DNA from 3 places in the Yersinia intermedia genome. Region 1 is predicted to be linked to each of the others. Evidence: riboswitches for the same ligand, from Rfam matches in the RefSeq annotation. Region 1 holds a riboswitch; each other region holds the start of a gene.

Region 1 (7,514 bases):
AAGACAATGGCGGGTTTTGTTACCTTTCATTATCGAAATCCTTATTATCTGATTAATCTACTCGCCGAGCAGCGAACCTGGCTCTGTGCAACGGCTCAGCGGGCGTGGTATTGGTTTGCCTGTCTATGACCATCAACCGGCGAAAAAGTTGATCCATAGCACGAATTTTCATCCTAATTCCAGTTATACCATAATCTGTATGACAGCTTGAGTTAAGCTATGAACCAGATAGCTATTAGCCGATCACAACACGATAAAAGGCCATGCCATGTTAACTGTTGAGTTACCCGAAGAACCCGAGAAGCTGTATTACTCTGCCGGGGATGCCCACCCGCTGGCTAAGCTTGAAACGGATAAAATTATCCAGATGGTTGTCGATCTGGATGTTGCTAACTCCGACAGCGAACATTATGTTACCGGTTGGATGGGGCTAAACAGCGTGGTGGTGGTACGTAATTACCAGAATAAGCGCGGTACGGCCAACGGTTTTGTGGTGAATAAAGGCGATCGCTATCGTCTGAGCATTCAATCCATTGAATTCCGCATTCCTAAGGCTGTGTTGTGGATGAGCTTTCGCCGTAAACCTCGCACCATGGAGTTAATCACCTACGAAACATTGGGCGAGCAACCTAGCGGTATGCAGCAATACCGTAATATCCTCGATGAAGAGCTGCTGCAGCAACTAGATGCTGATTGGTGCGAATTGAATGATTATCTTGGCGCAGCCTGCTGGCAACTTGAAAATGGCACGCCTTTGTGGCAGCAAACCCAGCAACAGATTACGCCGGAGGCTATCCGCCAGTTAGTCGATGCCCCTATTTTCCGCACCAAACATCTACAGGCTGATGGAGATTACGCTGGGTTCTGGGCCGGAGAGTACTTTTTTGCCGTTCGCCAACCTAGCACAGGCAACCCCTTACCTGCGGTACAAATTTCCTGGCGTGAAGATGAAAAAGATATCGGCAGTTATCAATTTGATCTGATTAACGGTGCAGCAGGCGAGCCAAAACTCTCACTGTGTATTCGCCCGCGCAAGGGTGCGGACAGTTATCTGCTTAACCGTTTTGATGCCCATCATTTGCAACGAGCTATCGCGATGTTTGCAATGACTCAGCGCTATTTATTAGCATAAGAATCTCTGCTATTCCAATAAATAAGGCATGCACTTCATCATTGGAGTTGCAGGTAGGCGGCAAGTGAACACATCCCGATGAGCTGACTCAAGTCAGTGATTCTGCGGGGGGAGCGCAGCTAACAACCCTGTAGCTTCAAAGGCGAAGGATCCCCAAAGTCATTGGAGTTGCAGGTAGGCGGCAAGTGAACACATCCCGATGAGCTGACTCAAGTCAGTGATTCGGGGGGGAGCGCAGCTAACAACCCTGCAGCTTCAAAGGCGAAGGATCCCCAAAGTCATTGGAGTTGCAGGTAGGCGGCAAGTGAACACATCCCGATGAGCTGACTCAAGTCAGTGATTCTGCGGGGGGAGCGCAGCTAACAACCCTGTAGCTTCAAGGACGAAGGGGATTACCACCACTGGTGGAAATGATGCACCGGCCCTACCCCCTGCCCGACTTCAAGGGTATCGGCTTGTTCTAATGCACCTTGCAGATAGTGTTTGGCGGCATTCACCGTATCATCCCAATCGCGGTGCCGTGGCCGCAAAGCCGCCAATGCTGCCGATAAGGTGCAGCCGGTGCCGTGAGTATGACGGGTCTTCACTCTGCGGGTAACAAAACGCTGTTCGCCTTGTGCCGTAAACAGCCAATCAGGGCTATCTTCACCACTCAGATGGCCCCCCTTCATCAATACCGCCTGGCAACCCTGTGCAAGTAGCGCCCGCCCTTGATCACACATTTGTTGCTCATCGCAAGCGGGTTGGCAATTGAGTAACGCCGCCGCTTCTGGCAGATTCGGGGTAATTAAAGCAACCTGCGGTAACAGCAATTGGCGTACTGCGTCCACGGCCTCTGGCGCCAGCAACGGATCACCGCTTTTGGCGACCATCACGGTATCCAGCACTACAAATGGGATGGGATAACGGCGCAGTTGCCTGGCAACGATATCGACAATGTCAGCGTTAGCCAGCATACCGATTTTAGCACTATCGATGCGCACATCACTGAGAACGGAATCGAGTTGAGCTGCGACAAACGCCGGTTCGATGGGATAAACTGACTGCACACCACGGGTATTTTGTGCCACCAGAGCGGTGATCACACTGGTGCCGTAAGCTTGCAAAGCAGAGAAAGTTTTCAAATCAGCCTGAATACCGGCCCCACCACTGGGGTCAGTTCCGGCAATCGTGAGCGCATTAATTCGCTTCATGAATGTCTCCCGTACTCATATCAATGGGAGTTCGAATAGCAGCAACAGCGAGAATAGCTAAAGAGAAAACGGCAGGTTGAACAAACATATTCCTCCTAACCGGCGGTCAAGAAGGCGGTACCCTAAGGTGCCGAGACTTCCCTACGCTGGCATAATCCAGATCAGGTAATACGGGTAATATCTCAGCCATGCCACTGTTTGTGGCAGGCACCCCGAGTCAGAATTGTTATTATCACGGGCAGGTGGTAGAAGATCAATCATGTATTGGTTAAACCAATGATCAATGTCGCGAAAATGCCCTGTCTGGGAGGTATAACCGTAGGATGAGCATCAAGATTCGTCAGTATCAGGAAAGTGACCGACCATTCCTGCGCACCTTGTATCTGGCATCACGTAAAGCAGCATTTACCTGGCTGGACGTTGAACGCTTTAGGCTGGAAGATTTTGATCGTTCAACGATAGGTGAAACGGTGCTGGTTGCCGTTGATGGCGATCAACACTTGGGTTTTGCCTCAATTTTTATGGAGGAGAGTTTCCTGCATAATCTGTTTATTGACCCCGTGGTGCAACAGGCCGGTACGGGGAAAGCCTTATTGCAGGCAGCACAACAGCGATTTGCCAGCCACGGCTCACTCAAATGTTTGGCAAAAAACCAGCATGCGCTGGCGTTTTATCAAAAACAGGGGTGGGTGGCTATAGCTACCGGTATCAGTAATGATGGCGAATATATATTAATGCATTGGCATAATGAAAAGGTTAAATAAGGCAATGTTGAATCAGAATCAGGTAAAAACCTGATTAGCTATTTTAATCCTTTACTTAAAATAGGGAAAAAAGGCAATCAACTTTCACCTCCACTTAATTAAGGATTATTTATGCAGCCCATATCAAATGAATTGACTGTCGCAACGATAAACCTCACACAAAAAAATACTCCACTTTCAGGTGAAAATAATAACAGCCCAATATTAAATAGTAAAATAGAAGCCACAGATTATATTAAATCATTGATCCAAGACCAATATAGTAGTCAATTTGATGTAGAGAACACCATTGGGGAGTTAAATGGAAGAATAGAAATATCACTTAACACGCTTGAATTTGGCGTTAGTGAAAAGCTATATTATGTTACTGCAAATATGGACCCTAGAAACTTTTTCTATCTCGAAGAAGGAGCTGACAATCATTGGGATATCAACACATTAAATATTAAGGACAATCATACTCGTCAAGTGGTTTTTATTTTTGACACTAATTTACCCTCAGCCACCCTGCCTGTTGATATGAAACTGGTGACCGAAAGAATAGAGGAATTGAATGGAGTTTATTATGTACACTGCAATCCAGAAATTAAGTTTTCTTTACATGAATTAACATTTAAAAATGAAGAAATAAAGCAAAAGTCGGATTTAATAAACAGTTTTAAACTCGATCCACAAAGAAAAGAAAAACTAATAGAATTATTAAAAAATTGCTCATCCAGAAATAAATTTTGTTCTAATAATGATGCGGTGGAGCTCTGCAAAAACTTTCGCGACCTTTTTGACAGTACCGATGAGATTACACCTCAAATGCAAAGAAACACACTTAAACTGGCAAATGAGTTGGCAAAAAGTCATTAATTTATAAGGGAGCCTTAGCTCCCTTATTTTAATACACTATTCCCCGCGCAGCGCCTTCACATCATCGGCTTTTATATTCAGTGCCAATTGTCCAAATTGCTGTGGCAAATAATGACTCAAACTAATAACCTGTGGCTGCGGTAATCTGCTTTTTTATCATTAATTTCTAACTTATAAACCACCGCTTGTGGGCGCACAACTGCACCAGCCTGTGCTGCTATTTCGACATGGATAATACCGTTATACATGGTACCAATCGGGCAAATAGGCATACCAGCGCAGTATTCATCCGTTGTATTTATAGAAGTAGATCATGTTTTCGCCTCCATCATTACCTCAATACGATTAAGGATATACGCCACTTGATGCCAAACTTGCTGATATTCGGTTGAGTTATAGGTATGCAAGAATTCCACCAAGAGTGCTTTAGTTTGTTGCCATATTGCCTCATCGACAGGATGGTCTTTATTTGTCTCAAAAAAGGTTTCCAGTGTTCCCACTTTTTGCAAGTAAGCATCTAATCCTGTAGTCCATTCGCTTATATGTAACTTGTGAGAAATTTGCGCCAGCAGCCAGGGAATATAGTCACGGCTGAGACTAACATCCCATACACCAACACCTGTTGCGGACCATGTGGCATTCAGAGCACTGCAATGCATGCCTTTATCATCGGTAAGTCCATCCAGTGCACAAATGCTCTTTTCTACATCAAGCACATAGCCTAAAGCCGGACTATTAATGAATACTGCATCATGGGGGGTTCGCTCATTAAAGTTCACTGCTGCACCAATATATTCGCCTAATTTTGGCCCGGTCAGCACACCGTTGAAGTTAATATATTGTGGTTTGTCATTCATATAAAAATGCAAAACTTTATTTTTATAGCCATTAACCAGATAATGATATTCCCAGTCAGCCATAAAGTACCATTTTTTGTTGTACATATTATAAGCAACACCATTATCACAACGGTATTCTAAACTATTATCACTGTAGTTGCTGCGGTGGTAGGTAAAACTAATGGCTGAAGGTTTGTCAGATCCATCATTCAATAATGAAAGGCATGAGGATTCTATTAATGCCTTACCTTCACTTAATTTATTGTACGCCATCAAGTATTGAGTTTCTGCATTATAATAAATATGATTTAGGCCATCTTTATTGCCCAAATAGATATAGGTATCATCTGGTTGATCCAAACGATGGGTAATTACCTCACGGTGGTCATTTACGCCGTTTGATTCAAGCGTTTCTTTATATTGTAAAAAGGGTCTAACTGCGTTTTCCTTCCACGTATCAATAGTAGATTCATCAAACCATACCGTATTTTCATCAATGAACACACTCTGCGGAGAATGTTCATTCCTCCCGCCATAAAGAATATTAGTTGGACCAGTATGTAACCTCACATAGAAGCCAATTTGATCCAATGATAAAGCGCTACCTGTTCCCAGATTAACTAATCGTAGTTTGTTTTCTACCATTTTGGGAAACCAATTTTGGCCAGAGTTATTAAAATCGCAATAGGTAAATGCCACATTTGCATCAAGATTATTACTACGCCGGTCCACCGGTGACAAGCAGTAGAGGTTACGATCAAACCCTTGCCCGATAAAGGCCGTCATTATCTGCCCTGCATGACTATAAAAGAGGTAAGAACTTTGTCCATTGGCATCAATAGGCTGACTTTGCTTAGTTAAAAGGATGCTATGACCATTGTTAACATAATAATCATAGCTGAAATATTTTTCAGGAAAAATATCTGAATGATAATTGAATATCACCCGATGGTTCTCAGAGTATAAATTTTTTGGTAATACACGATAAGAACTGATGTCTGCTGTTAATCCATACGTTGCTAACTCAGCCGCATTGGTGTTTTTATAAAATGAAGCCGCTTTTCCTAGAAAAGAATAATCACTGAACACATCAACCCGTAAATTAGAAGGGATCTTTATTGATGCAATATTGTTATTCCACTGACTAAATAGCCATTCATCTTCAGTATAATAAGGCACGCAAAATTTTGTACCATCCTCTTTTTCAGAATAATTATCTTTTGAATAAAAACAGACATTATCTTCATTACGATGGTCTGCTATTGCTGGCATTGATATAAAAACACATAGGATAATCAAAATACTAATTTTAGCATTCATATTTCACCTGTTAATTATAAAGAAACCAAAGGTATCCTTTACATCACATGGGAAGGTAAGCATCACGGTTTTTATATTCACATACAGCAACCTGACTTAAAAGCGATACTCACAAAAATGCCGTTCGTTTTTTATTTATCCGTAAAGATAAAATATAAATGCTTATTTCATCGCAACCAAAGTAAAAAGCCCCCGAAAGATCGGAGGCTTAATTAATGTCACAACACTATCTTATCGACGAGTTAAGATACTTATTCCCACTCAATGGTAGCCGGTGGCTTGCCACTGATATCGTAAACTACACGGGAAATACCATTCACTTCATTGATAATGCGGTTTGAAACGCGGCCCAAGAAGTCGTATGGCAGATGCGCCCAATGTGCGGTCATAAAATCGATGGTTTCTACTGCGCGCAGTGAAACCACCCAATCGTATTTACGCCCATCCCCCATCACGCCAACAGAACGCACTGGCAGGAACACAGTAAAGGCTTGGCTCACTTTATTGTACAGATCGGCTTTATGCAGCTCTTCGATAAAGATGGCATCAGCGCGGCGCAGCAAATCACAATACTCTTTTTTTACTTCGCCCAGCACACGTACACCCAAGCCTGGGCCAGGGAACGGGTGGCGATATAGCATGTCGTACGGCAGACCTAATTCCAGGCCAATTTTGCGTACTTCATCTTTAAACAGCTCTTTCAGTGGCTCCACCAGCCCCAGTTTCATCTCTTTCGGCAAACCGCCCACATTGTGGTGAGATTTAATGACGTGTGCTTTACCAGTGGCAGACGCTGCTGATTCAATCACATCAGGATAGATGGTGCCTTGTGCCAACCACTTAACTTGATCTTGCTTACACGCTTCTTCATCAAACAATTCGACAAACACGCGGCCGATGATTTTACGCTTCGCTTCAGGCTCGTCGACACCGGCCAGCGCTGCAAGGAAACGGTCTTCGGCGGCAACATGAACAATATTCAGACCGAATTTATCACCGAACATTTCCAGCACTTGGTCGGCTTCGTTCAACCGTAATAATCCGTTATCGACAAATACGCACGTCAGACGGTTACCAATAGCACGATGCAGTAGCATTGCCGTCACAGAGGAGTCAACACCACCGGACAGGCCAAGAATCACATGATCTTCACCAATTTGCTCGCGCAGGCGAACAATGGCATCTTCGATAATCTTGGCCGGGGTCCACAATGCTTCGCAGCCGCAGATATCCAGCACGAAGCGTTCTAACAAGCGTTGGCCTTGCTTGGTATGCGTGACCTCAGGATGGAACTGCACACCATAAAAACGTTTCTCTTCGTTAGCCATAATGGCGAACGGACAGGTATCGGTGCTGGCAACCGTCACAAAATCAGCAGGGATGGCAGTGACCTTGTCACCATGACTCA
Region 2 (7,514 bases), 920 kb from region 1:
GCTACATCACCAACGAAGTGCAGGAAGTTTACCGTCTGCAAGGCGTTAAGATTAACGATAAACACATCGAAGTTATCGTTCGTCAGATGTTGCGTAAAGGCACTATCGTTGATTCAGGTAGCACTGACTTCCTGGAAGGCGAGCAGGCAGAAATGTCTCGCGTTAAAATCGCTAACCGTAAGCTGGCAGCCGAAGGCAAAATCGAGGCTACGTTCACGCGTGACCTGCTGGGTATTACCAAGGCATCCTTGGCGACTGAGTCCTTCATCTCTGCGGCTTCGTTCCAGGAAACCACGCGCGTTCTTACTGAAGCGGCAGTTGCCGGTAAACGTGATGAACTGCGTGGCCTGAAAGAAAACGTAATCGTGGGCCGTCTGATCCCAGCCGGTACCGGTTACGCTTATCATCAGGATCGTGCACGTCGTAAAGCTCTGGGTGAAGTTCCTGTTGTGCCGCAAGTTAGCGCGGATGAAGCAACGGCTAACCTGGCTGAATTGCTGAACGCCGGTTTTGGTAACAGCAAAGACTAATCTCTTTGTTGCTCACCAACGTAAAAACCGCTCCTTACGGGGCGGTTTTTTTTTGCTTTTTTTTAGGATTTAAACGGTCGATTTATTGCAGGGAACGCCCTAAATGGCGATCCCAATCCTTCCACACCGGCTGTAACCCCGCCCGCGTCAATGCCTGTGCTACCTGCTCAGGTGTACGATTATCGTGAGGAGCAAATTGTTCAAGCTCTGGATGATTATCCGCATACCCACCAGGCTGAGTTTTGGAACCAGCACTGACATTATTAATCGCGACTGGAATGACATTGTCGCGGAAGAAAGGTGATTCACGGGTAGATAGCGACAGTTCCACATCGGGGGCAAACAATCTAAAAGCACAGATTAATTGCAGCAGTTGCGGCTCACTCATCAGAGATGCAGGCTCGATACCGCCCGCACAAGGTCGTAGTCGTGGAAACGAAATAGAGTAGCGACTTTGCCAATAAGTCTGTTGCAGATAAAACAGATGCTCCGCCAGCATATAACAGTCCGTGCGCCAACTATTAGACAGCCCGATCAACGCACCTAGCCCGATCTTGTCGATCCCGGCCCGACCGAGACGATCTGGGGTTGCCAGCCGCCAGTGAAAATCTTGCTTATGCCCGCGCAAGTGATGTTGCTGGTAAGTCGCTGGGTGATAGGTTTCCTGATAAACCATCACTCCGTCTAATCCCAACGTTTTTAACTCCGCATACTCCTCTTGTGCCAATGGTTGAACTTCCATCATCAGTGAACTGAAGCGACTACGAATAGCTGGGAAGTGACGACGAAAGTAATCCATTCCTACTTTTGCCTGATGTTCGCCAGTGACCAGCAGCAGATGTTCAAAACCCAGCGTTTTGATCGCGTCACACTCACGGATGATTTCTGCTTCATCCAATGTTTTGCGCTTGATGCGATTGCTCATCGAGAAACCACAATAAGTACAATCATTGGCGCACAGATTAGAAAGGTAGAGCGGCACATAAAAACTCACCGTGTTACCAAAACGCTGGCGGGTCAGTTGCTGGGCTTTTTGCGCCATGGGTTCGAGATAAGCCAGTGCAGCGGGCGAAATCAACGCCATTAAATCGTCGCGATTCGGTTTGACAGCATTAATGGCCCGCTCAACATCAGCGGCGGTTTTACTGTTAATGCGCAGGGAAATATCATCCCAATCTAATTGTTGCCAGTGTTGACTGAAATCTTCAGACATGATGCTCCTCCCCTAACTGGCTGAGAAAGCCAGTCAGTGGGCTGGTGGCAATGGCCTTGCCAAATTGTTGGTTGCCAAGCCCAGCCTGACGCGCCAATTCACCAGATTCAACTGCTAAGCGGAAGGCATGCGCCATTTGCACGGGTGAGCGCGCCACAGCAATTGCGGTATTGACCAGCACGGCATCAGCGCCTAATTCTATTGCTTCAAGCGCATGGCTTGGCGCACCAATTCCGGCATCGACTACCACGGGCACTTTGGCCTGCTCGATAATAATTTGCAGAAAGTCACGGGTACGTAAGCCCAAATTTGAGCCAATCGGTGCACCCAATGGCATGACGGCAGCGCAACCTGCTTCTTCCAGCCGCTTGCACAATACCGGGTCCGCACCACAGTAAGGCAAAACAACAAATCCCTCTTTCACCAGTATTTCTGCGGCTTTTAGGGTTTCTATTGGGTCAGGCAATAAATACTTCACATCGGGATGAATTTCCAATTTTACCCAATGGGTACCCAGTGCTTCGCGCGCCAGACGGGCAGCAAACACAGCTTCTTGCGCCGTTTTAGCGCCTGAGGTATTCGGTAGCAAGCGCACACCTAATTGTTGCAAGGGCGCAAGAATTGCATCGTTCCCTGCCCGCAAATCAACCCGTTTCATCGCCATAGTAATCAGTTGTGACCCTGAGGCGCGCAATGCTTCCAGCATCAGTTCAGGGGTGGAAAATTTTCCCGTACCGGTAAATAAACGTGAGGTAAAAGTGGTATCGGCGATCTTCAGCATGTCAGCCCCCAGCAATCGCTTGGAATAGCAAAATGTTATCACCCGCGTGTAACTGACATTTTTCCCAGTCAGTGCGAGGGACGATGACCTGATTAACCGCCAGAGCCGTACCCGGCTGGTGGCGTTTGAGCTGATTGAGCAGCATTGCAGCGGTGATATTGCTCACCACTTCTAATGGCTGATCATTGAGCACAATCTGTATATGACCCGTTGTCACTGTGCACCTCCGCAGGCAGGGCAATGCTTCGCCCGAGTCAGTTGCAGGGTGCTCCAACTCTGCTGCTTGCCATCGAATAAGCGCAATTTCCCACTCAGTGCCGACGGCAGCCCTGCCAATATCTTGATGGCTTCCAGTGCTTGCAAGGTACCAATGACGCCGACCACCGGCCCCAATACGCCAGCAGTACGACAGTTACGCTGCGGCAATTCCTTATCGGGATAGAGGCAGGCGTAGCAGCCTTGAGAATAAGGCGGCTCAATGACCAGCAGTTGCCCGCTGAATCCCACGGCACTGCCGCTGATTAATGGCTTTTGTGCGGTGATACAGGCTGCATTTACCTGATGGCGCGTCTCCATGTTGTCGCTGCAATCCAGCACTAAATCAGCGTTAGCCACGGCATCGGCCAATGGCGTACCTAACAGCCGAGTATCAAATGGGATAACCTCAATCAATGGATTGAGGCTTTGCAAATGACGCTGGGCTAACCGTGCTTTACTTTGGCTAGCGGAGGATGTTTGGCTGATATCTGTGGTGCGATACAATATCTGGCGCTGTAAATTGCTCAGTTCCAGTTGGTCATCGTCGGCCAGTAATAACTTACCGACGCCGGCTGCTGCCAGATAGAGCGCAGCAGGTGAACCAAGGCCGCCAAGACCGATAATCAGCACACAGGCACTTTTCAGCTTCAACTGGCCCTCTGGGCCGATATCCTCCAGTAATAACTGGCGGCTGTAGCGCAAAAATTCACTGTCACTCAACTCATGCTTGTTTGTCATCAGCCAGCTCCTTGCCCTCGATCAGGTGCAATAATTGTGCTGTTGCTTGCTGCCAATCGTCGCTCAGGGTGATAGCACTGACGACCGCTACACTACCGACACCCGTTGCCAGAACCGCCGGCACGCGCTCAATGCTGATGCCGCCGATGGCGACGGTCGGGTAGTCTGGCGTGTTGTCGACCATTTGCTTGAGCACCGTCAACCCTTGTGGTGACGAAGGCATCTGCTTGGTTTGTGTAGGGAAGATGTGGCCCATGGCGATATAAGAGGGCCGGACAGCTTTAGCTATCGCCAGTTCCTGCTCATCATGGGTTGATACGCCCAGCCGTAATCCGGCTTGCTGAATCGCGGCCAAATCGGCTGTTTCCAGATCTTCCTGACCCAGATGAACGCCATAGGCACCATGCTTAATCGCCAGCCGCCAATAATCATTGATAAATAAGCGTGCCTGATAACGTTTGCCTAACGCTATGGCGGCGGCAATGTCTTGCTCCACCTGCGCATCATCTAACTCTTTGATACGTAGTTGTATTGTGGTTACACCTGCGGCAAGCAGGCGCTCTATCCAAAGTAGGCTATCGACGACGGGATAGAGACCAAGGCGTTGTACCGTCGCAGGGAAACCCTGTTTTGCAGAAAATAAGGCATGATTAGGCAGGTTCATTATCGGCCTCGGTCTTGAGATTAATGGGGCTGTGATACAGCTCGCTGCCGCGAGAGCGGAACTCCGCTGACATCTGTTCCATACCCGATTGTAAGATTTCGATCGGTTGGGCTGCTGTTCCTTGTGCCGCTGCCAGCTCTTGTGCCGCAGCCTGTTCTTGCGTAGCGGCCTGTTCTTGCATAGCGGCATAGTCGCGAACTTCCTGAGAGATTTTCATCGAGCAGAATTTCGGCCCGCACATTGAACAGAAGTGAGCTACTTTGCCGGACTCTTGCGGCAGGGTTTCGTCGTGATAGGCTCGTGCGGTTTCTGGATCAAGCGCCAGATTGAACTGATCTTCCCAGCGGAATTCAAAGCGTGCTTTCGACATGGCGTTATCGCGGATCTGCGCACCGGGGTGGCCTTTGGCCAAGTCTGCGGCATGGGCGGCTATTTTATAAGTAATAAGACCTTGTTTTACATCCTCTTTATTAGGCAGGCCAAGATGTTCTTTCGGTGTGACGTAACACAACATGGCGCAACCGAACCAACCAATCATGGCGGCCCCAATACCAGAAGTGAAATGGTCATAACCTGGCGCAATATCCGTGGTTAGCGGGCCTAAGGTATAGAATGGCGCTTCATGGCAGTGTTCCAACTCTTCCGTCATATTGCGGCGAATCATCTGCATCGGCACATGACCGGGGCCTTCAATCATCACCTGCACATCATATTCCCAGGCGATTTTGGTCAATTCACCCAAGGTATGCAGCTCAGCGAACTGGGCTTCATCATTGGCATCCTGAATGGAACCAGGGCGTAGGCCATCACCCAGTGATAGTGAGACATCATAGGCAGCACAGATCTGACAGATTTCGCGAAAATGCTGATACAGGAAGTTTTCCTGATGATGGGAAAGGCACCACTTCGCCATAATTGAACCACCACGGGAGACGATACCGGTCAAGCGTTTGGCCGTCATCGGTACATAGCGCAACAACACACCGGCATGGATAGTAAAGTAATCCACCCCTTGCTCGGCCTGCTCTAACAGCGTGTCACGGAACATTTCCCAGGTTAGGTTCTCGGCTACACCATTTACTTTTTCCAGCGCCTGATAGATAGGAACGGTACCAATAGGGACCGGGCTGTTACGCAGGATCCACTCACGGGTTTCATGGATATAGCGGCCAGTGGACAGGTCCATCACGGTATCGGCACCCCAGCGGGTTGACCACACCAGTTTTTCTACTTCTTCTTCGATGGAGGAGGTCACCGCAGAGTTACCGATATTGGCGTTCACTTTCACTAAAAAGTTACGACCAATAATCATCGGCTCAGATTCTGGGTGGTTAATATTGGCGGGGATGATAGCTCGGCCCGCCGCCACTTCCTGACGTACAAATTCAGCCGTGATATTTTCTGGCAGGTTAGCGCCAAAAGCCTGCCCTGGATGCTGCTGGCGTAGTACCTCACCGCGAATACGTTCACGGCCCATATTTTCTCGCAGCGCGATGAACTCCATCTCTGGCGTGATGATGCCCTGACGGGCGTAATGCAGTTGGGTGACGCATTTGCCGGCGATGGCTTTCTTCGGGCGTGGCAGATGCTCAAAACGCAAATGGTCTAAGCCTTCGTCAGCCAAACGTTGTTGGGTGAAACCAGAGCTGACAGAGGTCAGTGCGGCGGTATCCTGGCGATCAGCTATCCAGCTATCACGTAATTTGGGTAACCCGCGGTGAACATCCAGCGTGGCGTTTGAGTCACCATATGGGCCGGATGTGTCATACACCGGGATGGCTTCGTTATCTTCATAGCGTGGTGAGTCCTTACTACCGCCGATCAATGTCGGACTGAGCTGGATTTCACGCATCGGTACCAGAATATCTGGCCGTGAACCTTGTAGGTAAATACGTTGGGAGTTGGGGAAAGTGACACCTTGCAAGGTATCAATAAACTGTTGAGCTTCCTCACGTTGTGCTTTACGTGGGCGTGATGAATTTTTAGCTGTTGTATTATTAGACATAGCAATTCCTACCAGTGTGGTTTATAGGGAAAATTGCTTGTCTGGAGCTTGGCGGGAGTAACGATGTTGGCCAGTAACCGGCAGCTATCGGTGAGGATAAAGACCGGGCCTGTAGCGATAAATTACTCTTGTTCCCTTCGCGGGTATTAACCCGATCAGGTTCCGCGGATCCCGAATTAACGGTCTCAGCCTGCGTTTGCTTTCCTAAAAAGGCAATCGCTAGGCACTCCGACAAGAATCTTCAGTATATACCCTTCTTACTTGAAATTGCAGCGGTGTTAGCTACGCTCATTCACCCGAATCACTTACCTGTGTAAGCTCATCGGAATTAATGTCACCCTACGGGCTAGCATAAATGCTGTTCAAATCGGTTTTCACCGAGTTGTCATTCACTTGCTGCCTACCTGCAATCTCAATTACTTTGGGTAGTAAAGGTTGAATGAAAACTACAATAGTGTGATGTAAGCTATTTTACTTGCCACTTTGAACTTGGGCAGTGCTCAAAATCCTCACGTACTACGTGTACGCTCCGGTTTTTGCGCGCTGTCCGCATCCAAATTGTCTGCGACAATTACGCTTACTATTAATTTATTAGGTTAATTGGCCTGACTCTTTTTATTTTCTGGCTGGGCGGCTTGCCACGACTCGGCTGCCCATTGAATTAATTGATCTTCCAAGCGAAAACGGGCATCAAGAGCTTCGCCGATATCAGATAATGCTTGCTGAAACTCGATACAACTGTCCTGATCGATCTCAATGTTGGTATAACGATCATGGAATGCCATGATCGTTTGAGTATTATTTTTTAACGCAGGATACACTTTGGTCGTCAGCGCCATTTTTGGGCTGGACGCGCCGTCTACTTGTTTGATAATTCTGTCATAGATGTGAAAATGCCCGGATGAGAGATAATCCACCAAATTATGGCAAAAGTTCTCCAGCGCTTTTTCGTTAAGCGGGGTATGCTTTTCTTTTTGCGGCTTAATACCGATCACTGCGCAATATGCAACTAACAGTTCTTTACGCGCATGAAGCCATTGATCAATTAATTCATTACTGCCGCCAACGCGTTGAGTCAAGCTTTCCAGTCGGTTTAGCATGAACGACTCCGTGAAGTAATAATACGTTACAAAAATGTAACAAGCCGGATTCTAGATTGCCAGTGAAGTCGAGGTTGTGCAACAACGATATGGAACTACAACTTACAGGTAAAGAAAGTGGCTGGTGGATTGTCAGTCATGAAAACAAATTATGGTTGCCAAAAGGGGAGTTACCACAAGGTAATGCGGCTAATTGGTCATTGCAGGGAGCAACGGCAAGGCAAA
Region 3 (7,514 bases), 540 kb from region 1:
GCTTTTCTGGCTCCAGGTCATGTCAGTATGGTGATTGGCACCACGCCGTATGGCTTTATTTGCGACCAATTCCACAAGCCATTGGTGGTTACCGGTTTTGAGCCGCTGGATATCTTGCAGGGGCTGGTAATGCTGCTTGAACAGATGGTCAGCGGGCGTTGTGTGGTAGAGAACCAGTATCGGCGCATTGTGCCGGACAGCGGTAACTTACTGGCACAACAGGCACTGACAGAGGTTTTTGTTGCTAAAGCCAGCAGCGAATGGCGTGGCTTGGGTGAAATAGCGGATTCCGGCGTACAACTCAGCCCTGACTATATCGCTTTCGATGCCGAGTTACGTTTCAAACCGCAACAGCAGCAGGTGGCAGATTCTCCACGATCTCGCTGTGGGGATGTGCTGACTGGGCGTTGCAAGCCTGATCAATGCCCACTGTTTGGTGGTGAATGTACGCCAGACAATGCCTTTGGCGCACTGATGGTGTCATCCGAAGGGGCCTGCGCCGCTTATTATCAGTATCGATAACCCTTGGTACTTGAAGCTGCTGGGGGGAGCTGCATTCGCTTGCCGCACCTACCTGCAACTCCAATGACTTTGGGTTATTAATAAGGTCACAACTAAATGAATAAGAAAGAGATTACTCTGGCCCACGGCAGCGGTGGTCGGGCAATGCAGAGCTTGATCGAATCACTGTTTCTGGCGGAATTTTCCAATCCGGCGCTGAATGAACGGGAAGATCAAGCGCGTATCGCGCTGGCGGATCTAACTGTACAGGGCGATCGGCTGGCGGTATCCACCGACAGCTATGTTATTGATCCGATCTTTTTCCCCGGCGGCGATATTGGCAAGTTGGCCGTGTGCGGCACAGCAAATGATGTGGCAGTCAGTGGCGCAACACCACGCTACCTTTCCTGCGGTTTTATTCTGGAAGAAGGTTTGCCGATGGACGTTCTCACGCGCATTGTGCAATCAATGGCGGCTACCGCGCGGCAAGCAGGGATTCAGATAGTTACAGGTGATACCAAAGTCGTGCAGCGCGGCGCGGCGGATAAGATCTTTATCAATACCACTGGCATAGGAGTGATCCCCGCAGATATCCACTGGGGAACCGCGATGATCCGTGCTGGTGATCGGATCGTTGTCAGTGGCACTTTAGGTGATCATGGCGCGACCATTCTGAACCTGCGAGAAGGGTTGGGGCTGGAAGCAGAGCTGGTGAGCGATTGTGCACTATTGGCACCGTTGATCGCTCCGCTGCGATCTATTCCCGGAGTGCGGGCGTTACGTGATGCTACCCGTGGTGGCGTGACGGCGATCTTACATGAATTTGCGGCCGCCAGCGGTTGCGGCATGGAGATCAACGCGTCAGATCTCCCCCTGAAACAGGCAGTGCGGGGTATTTGCGAATTGCTGGGGTTGGATGCACTCAACTTTGCCAACGAAGGTAAGCTGGTGCTGGTGGTGTCACCAGAGGCACAAGAATCGGTATTAACCGCGCTCCATAACCATCCACTCGGCCAGGATGCCGCCGTTATCGGGCAGGTGACTGAGAATAAGCAAGTGCGCTTATGCGGTGCGTATGGTGTTTCGCGTAGATTGGATTTGCCTCTGGATGAGCCATTGCCGAGAATCTGCTGAGCCCATTCGTCCTTGAAGCCGCAGGGGTGTTAGCTGCGTTCGCTCACCCGAATCACTGACTGATGTCAGCTCATCGGGATTTGCTTACTTGCTGCCTACCTGCAACTCCAATGATTTTTGGGAACCCATTCGCACTTGAAGCCGCAGGGGTGTTAGCTGCGTTCGCTCACCCGAATCACTGACTGATGTCAGCTCATCGGGATTTGCTTACTTGCTGCCTACCTGCAACTCCAATGACTTTTGGGAACCCATTCGCACTTGAAGTGACAGGCGATTAACCAGTTGATAAGTGGGGAAATGTGCCGAATGGGTCGTAACGGCGTGAGCCGTCGAAGCGCCCATCGGTGCAGTCGCCCCGCAATCTCCGAGCTATAAAACAGGTTGCTGGCAGCCTTGTGAAGGAGTTTCTGTGGATAAAAATGGCCTCTGCCTGCGGGTAAAAGGCAAGGTGCAAGGCGTGGGGTTCCGCCCTTATATCTGGCAGCTTGCCCACCGCTTTGCGCTAAGGGGCGATGTCAGTAACGACAGCGCGGGCGTGACGGTTCACCTATGGCAAACCCCGGCGGTGGCGGATTTTTTACAAGCATTGCCACAAGATTGCCCGCCATTAGCGCAAATTGATAGTGTCACCACTTCACCCTACCATTGGGCGCAGCCGCCGCTGGATTTTGTGATTCATCACAGCGGTGCCGGGCAGATGGATACGCAAATTGTACCGGATGCTGCAACCTGCGACGCCTGTTTGGCTGAAATGAACCATCCTGCCAATCGCCGCTACCGCTACCCGTTTATCAACTGCACCCATTGTGGCCCGCGTTTTACTATTATCCACCGCATGCCCTATGACCGGCCATATACCGCCATGCGCGAATTCCCGCTATGTGCCGCCTGTCAGGCAGAATACGACCATCCGGCCGATCGCCGTTTTCACGCCCAACCCAATGCTTGTGCCGATTGTGGCCCGCAATTGTGGCTAACGGGGCGAGAGGGACAGCCGATTGCGCACAACTTCGCGGCGCTAGAGCAAGCCGCAGCCGCCCTGTTGGCAGGGGATATCGTTGCCGTCAAAGGATTGGGAGGATTCCATCTGGCGGTAGATGCCACTAATGCTGCCGCTGTGGCCCGTCTGCGGCAACGCAAACAGCGACCTTCCAAGCCGCTGGCGGTGATGTTACCGCACGCCGACTGGTTATCACGCTGTGTGCAAAGTAACGATAGCGCCGCGTTATTACGCGTGTTACGTAGCCCTGCGGCCCCGATTGTGTTGGTTTCGTCGCGGGCTGATAGCCCGCTGTGTGCGGCGCTGGCACCGGGCTTACCTGAAATTGGTGTGATGCTACCCGCCAATCCGTTACAACATTTGCTGCTGCAACAGGTCGGGCGGCCTCTGGTGATGACTTCCGGTAATGGCCGTGGTAAACCCCCAGCGTTGAGTAATGAGCAGGCGCTTGGTGCCCTGAGAGATATTGCTGACCACTGGTTATTGCATGATCGGCAAATTGTGCAGCGAGCCGATGACTCATTAGTGCGACTCACCGGCAGCGGTGCTGAAATGCTACGCCGGGCCAGAGGGTATGTGCCAGATGCTTTCGAGTTACCTCCGGGATTTAGCCAGCAGCCAGCAGTTCTGGCGCTGGGTGCGGATATGAAAAACACGTTTTGCCTGCTACGTGATGGTAATGCGGTGTTAAGTCAACATCTGGGGGATCTGGAAGACCGCGATATCGCACAGCAACAGCAGCAGTTAGTGGCGCTGTTTTGCGATATTTACCATTTCACACCACAGACAGTCGTGGTGGATGCTCATCCTGGCTACGTCAGCCACCAATTAGGGAAAACTCTGGCTGCACAGTGGAATATCCCTTGTGTTGACGTGCTACACCATCATGCACATCTGGTGGCTTGTCTGGCAGAGCATGGCTGGCCTCGCGAGGGTGGGGCAGTGATTGGTGTGGCACTGGATGGGCTGGGTTATGGCGCTGATGGTCAATTGTGGGGCGGTGAATGCCTGCGAGTGGATTATACGAGCTGTGAATACATTGGTGGCTTACCCGCGGTGGCACTACCCGGTGGCGATCTGGCCTCGCGTCAACCGTGGCGCAACCTGCTGGCTCAGTTACAGCGCTATGTCCCCAATTGGCAACATCTGCCTGAGAGTGCGGCGATTCCTCAGCCGGAGGGAAGGGTATTGGCGCGGGCGATTGAGCGGGGGATTAATGCGCCGTTGGCCTCCTCCACTGGGCGCTTATTTGATGCAGTAGCGGCGGCACTCAATCTTGCCCCGCTATCAATAAGCTGGGAGGGCGAAGCCGCCTGCCAGTTGGAAGCACTGGCGCGACAAAGTGCGGTTTCAGTTCCGCCGGTGACGATGCCACTGTGCGATAACCAACTGGACTTAGCCACTTTCTGGCAGCAATGGTTGGCTTATGATGCCACTCCGGCGGAGCGGGCCTACGCGTTCCACTTTGCTCTGGCACAGGGATTTGCTACTTTGGCGCGGCAGGCGGCCCAGTATTATCGTATTGATACTATTGTCTTTTCAGGTGGGGTGCTACATAACCGGTTACTGCGTGAGTTACTTAGCGCACAATTGCATGATTTCCAACTGTTGCTGCCCCAGCGCCTGCCTGCCGGTGATGGTGGCCTGGCTCTAGGGCAAGCACTGATTGCCGCTGCGTCAAAATGCCATAAGTGATGATTATGGCTAATGGTGTTTGATTACCGCTAATTGTGTTAATAATAAAGCTCGTTGACTCGGGGTGCCTGCCGCTAAATGCGTAATGGCTGAGATTTTACCCGTATTACCTGATCTGGATTATACCAGCGGAGGGAAGTCGCGGTATCGTTGTTGAGTCCATAAACAACGGTCCCCCTTCTTGTTCGCCGGTGGGGGATATCATGAATACTATTCGCTCTGACTTTTCAATCGCTCCTCTCCCGTTCCCTGATGCACTGGCGGCGGCCTGCTTGCAGCAATTCCAAACTACGCCACCATTAGTCCATTGCCTGACTAACGAGGTAGTACAGTCCTTCACTGCCAATGTGTTACTGGCATTGGGGGCTTTTCCTGCCATGGTGGTTGAAGCTGAAGAGGCCGCACAATTTAGTACCATAGCGAACAGTTTACTTATCAATATCGGCACGTTACACCACTCGCGGGCCGAATCCATGTTGGCGGCAATCCAGGCGGCAAATCAATCTGCCACTCCTTGGGTGCTGGACCCCGTCGCGGTCGGTGGGCTTACCTATCGCACTGATTTTGCTCATCAATTATTATCACTAAAACCGGCAGCGATACGGGGTAATGCCTCGGAGATCATGGCATTAAGTGGTCTGGCGACCATGGGGCGTGGCGTGGATAGTGTCGATTCCTCGGTAAGTGCACTGCCTGCTGCTCGCCAATTGGCGCTACAGGTGCAGACGGTGGTTGCGGTTACCGGTGAGGTGGATTATATCACCGACGGCCTGCGTGATTTTGCCGTGACCGGTGGCGATAAACTGATGACTCGGGTGGTGGGGACGGGGTGTGCACTTTCTGCCGTGGTTGCGGCATTTTGCGCACTGGAAGGTGACCGTTTACATCATGTGGCAACGGCTTGTCGAGTGATGTCACAGGTCGGCGGGCAGGTATCTCAGCAGGTAGCAGGCCCAGGTAGCTTTATCCCCGCCTTTCTGGATGGCCTTTATCAACTAAAAATAAGCGATCTGCTTTAGCCTCCCCACGGTCAATCGGTTAAAAAAGAGTGCTACCGTTCAGCCTCGTCGCCAGCGACTGAACGTGTTGCTAGTCGTAATGTGTATTACGGATAAGAACTGATAAATCATTCAGTTTCATTGGTTTACCCAGGAAATAACCCTGAACTTCATCACACTTCAGGGTTTGTAACTGCCTGAGCTGTTCAGTGGTTTCTACCCCCTCAGCGGTCACCGTCATGGACAGCGCATGGCCGAGGTTAATGATCCCTTCCACGATTGATTGGCCTTCATGTGACTCGGCCAATTCATCGATAAAGCTCTTATCAATTTTCAATCCATCGAACGGGAAGCGGCGCAGATAATTAAGTGAAGAATAGCCGGTACCAAAGTCATCCATCGATAAGCGTACACCCAGAGTTTTTAATGCTGTCATCGTTTTATATGCACCATCAGCATCTTCAATCATTATCCGCTCGGTGATTTCCAACTCCAGTCGATGGCTCGGTAGCCCGGTGAGTCGCAGGACTTGTCGCACTCGTTCGATCAGGCGCTGGTTCCTGAATTCAACCGCAGAAATATTGACGGAAACGATCAGTGATGAGGGCCATGTCGATGCATCCTGACATGCTTGTAACATGGTCCAGTCGCTAATGGCGGTGATAAGCCCCGTCTCTTCGGCTAGCGCAATAAATTGATCCGGCATCAGCAGCCCCAGAATCGGGTGGTTCCAGCGCACCAAGGCTTCAGCACCTGTCAGTTGGGTTCCCTCAATACGGTAGCGTGGCTGGTAATAAAGGTTAAATTCGTTGTGCTTAACGGCCTGACGTAAAAAACGCTCTAGTTCACTGCGTTGCATCAGGCGCTCATTCATTTCACTGGAGTAGAAGCTCCAACGGTTACGGCCACTGTTTTTAGCTTCATACATGGCAATATCTGCAAATCGTAATAGTTCTTCGGCTTGCATTGAGTCTTGAGGTGCCAGTGCAATACCAATGCTGGCACCGATATAAATATCCTGATCATTTATCACGTAGGGACTTTCGATTCGGGCGATAACGCGTGCACAAAGCTGTTCAATTTCTTTGCGTGACGAAAGGCCGGTGATGATCAAAATGAACTCATCTCCTCCCTGGCGCGCCACCAGATCATTATCACGTAAACAGCTTCTCAGGCGCTCAGATACCTGGTGCAGCACCAGATCCCCGGTAACGTGACCAAATGTGTCATTAACCGGCTTAAATTTATCCAGATCAACATTGATGATCACCAGTGGGTGCTGTGCGGCAGCTAAATGGCGTAACTTATTTTCCAGAAACTCTTTCATCCGCAGACGGTTGGGTAAACCGGTTAAAGCATCATGCAGAGAGAGGTGTTGGATCCGTTCTTGCGCTTCTATTTCACGGGTGATATCCGATGCGGTGCCACGGAACCCAATGGTTTCGTTGTTTTTGATAATAGGTTTGGCATAAATACGGCAAATGCGTTTATCGCCTTTGGCGGATAAATAGGTGCATTGCAGTTCATTACGCGATTCTGTCAGGTGAGTGTGTTGTAACCAAGGGCGCAGCGGAATAATGTCACAATTTAACAGTGAATCAAGATTGTGCCCCAGCCAGTGTTCCACACTTAACCCAGTAATAGTCAAAAACCGTTGCGACAGATAGGTGATGCGTAAATCGGCATCGGTTTCCCATAACCAGTCGGTAGCCGCTTCTGCTACATGGCGAAAACGCTCTTCGCTGGCGATTAATGCAGATTTGTTTTCATCCGCGATCCGCGCCTCTGACATCGCCCGCCGCAATACTAACCAACCGGCCAGTCCAAGGATCAACGCCACCAGCGTCAGGAGTGGGAGTAATATGTTGAGCAGTTGTGCGCCTGGCATATTCTGATCCCAGTGCAGCGTCAATGCGCTGTTATCACTGGCAGATAATAGGACTGATGGGCCGGATGCCGCATCTTTTTTATCTTGCGGCGTTCGGAGTTGATGAATACCGTAATCTTCGCCCAAGGTATTCAGCTCTGTTTGTGTCAGTAAATCGATAAACACCAGAACGGAAGGTACTCCAGCCACTGATTTAACGCGCGGATCACCACCAGTAGTTAATGCCGCCGCCGCAACAATGCCCGGTTGCCCGGCAATGTCGATGGTTTCAGTTGCAATATATTGTTTGTCTGCTCGC

What was found. A riboswitch is a leader RNA that binds a small molecule or an ion and turns the genes downstream of it on or off. The one in region 1 is predicted to bind thiamine pyrophosphate.
Region 2: linked by a shared signal. The riboswitch ahead of thiC (phosphomethylpyrimidine synthase ThiC) and the one ahead of thiD (bifunctional hydroxymethylpyrimidine kinase/phosphomethylpyrimidine kinase) in region 1 are both predicted to bind thiamine pyrophosphate.
Region 3: linked by a shared signal. The riboswitch ahead of thiM (hydroxyethylthiazole kinase) and the one ahead of thiD (bifunctional hydroxymethylpyrimidine kinase/phosphomethylpyrimidine kinase) in region 1 are both predicted to bind thiamine pyrophosphate.

What each region holds. Positions count from the first base shown of each region.
Region 1 covers NZ_LR134116.1:1,247,296-1,254,809, reverse strand. Annotated here, with positions in the region: gene EL015_RS05860 (inhibitor of vertebrate lysozyme family protein) at 1-30, opposite strand, end outside; gene EL015_RS05855 (hypothetical protein) at 269-1,132, shown strand; gene thiD (bifunctional hydroxymethylpyrimidine kinase/phosphomethylpyrimidine kinase) at 1,525-2,325, opposite strand; TPP riboswitch at 2,447-2,550, opposite strand; gene EL015_RS05845 (GNAT family N-acetyltransferase) at 2,649-3,089, shown strand; gene EL015_RS05840 (lipocalin/fatty acid-binding family protein) at 3,201-3,947, shown strand; gene EL015_RS22035 (hypothetical protein) at 4,064-4,195, opposite strand; gene EL015_RS05835 (hypothetical protein) at 4,259-6,106, opposite strand; gene guaA (glutamine-hydrolyzing GMP synthase) at 6,358-7,514, opposite strand, start outside.
Region 2 covers NZ_LR134116.1:326,555-334,068, forward strand. Annotated here, with positions in the region: gene rpoC (DNA-directed RNA polymerase subunit beta') at 1-530, shown strand, start outside; gene thiH (2-iminoacetate synthase ThiH) at 613-1,743, opposite strand; gene EL015_RS01540 (thiazole synthase) at 1,736-2,524, opposite strand; gene thiS (sulfur carrier protein ThiS) at 2,526-2,741, opposite strand; gene EL015_RS01550 (HesA/MoeB/ThiF family protein) at 2,738-3,520, opposite strand; gene thiE (thiamine phosphate synthase) at 3,504-4,184, opposite strand; gene thiC (phosphomethylpyrimidine synthase ThiC) at 4,171-6,189, opposite strand; TPP riboswitch at 6,305-6,430, opposite strand; gene EL015_RS01565 (Rsd/AlgQ family anti-sigma factor) at 6,786-7,289, opposite strand; gene nudC (NAD(+) diphosphatase) at 7,379-7,514, shown strand, end outside.
Region 3 covers NZ_LR134116.1:707,324-714,837, forward strand. Annotated here, with positions in the region: gene hypD (hydrogenase formation protein HypD) at 1-522, shown strand, start outside; gene hypE (hydrogenase expression/formation protein HypE) at 619-1,635, shown strand; gene hypF (carbamoyltransferase HypF) at 2,045-4,330, shown strand; TPP riboswitch at 4,381-4,484, shown strand; gene thiM (hydroxyethylthiazole kinase) at 4,534-5,349, shown strand; gene EL015_RS03265 (bifunctional diguanylate cyclase/phosphodiesterase) at 5,420-7,514, opposite strand, start outside.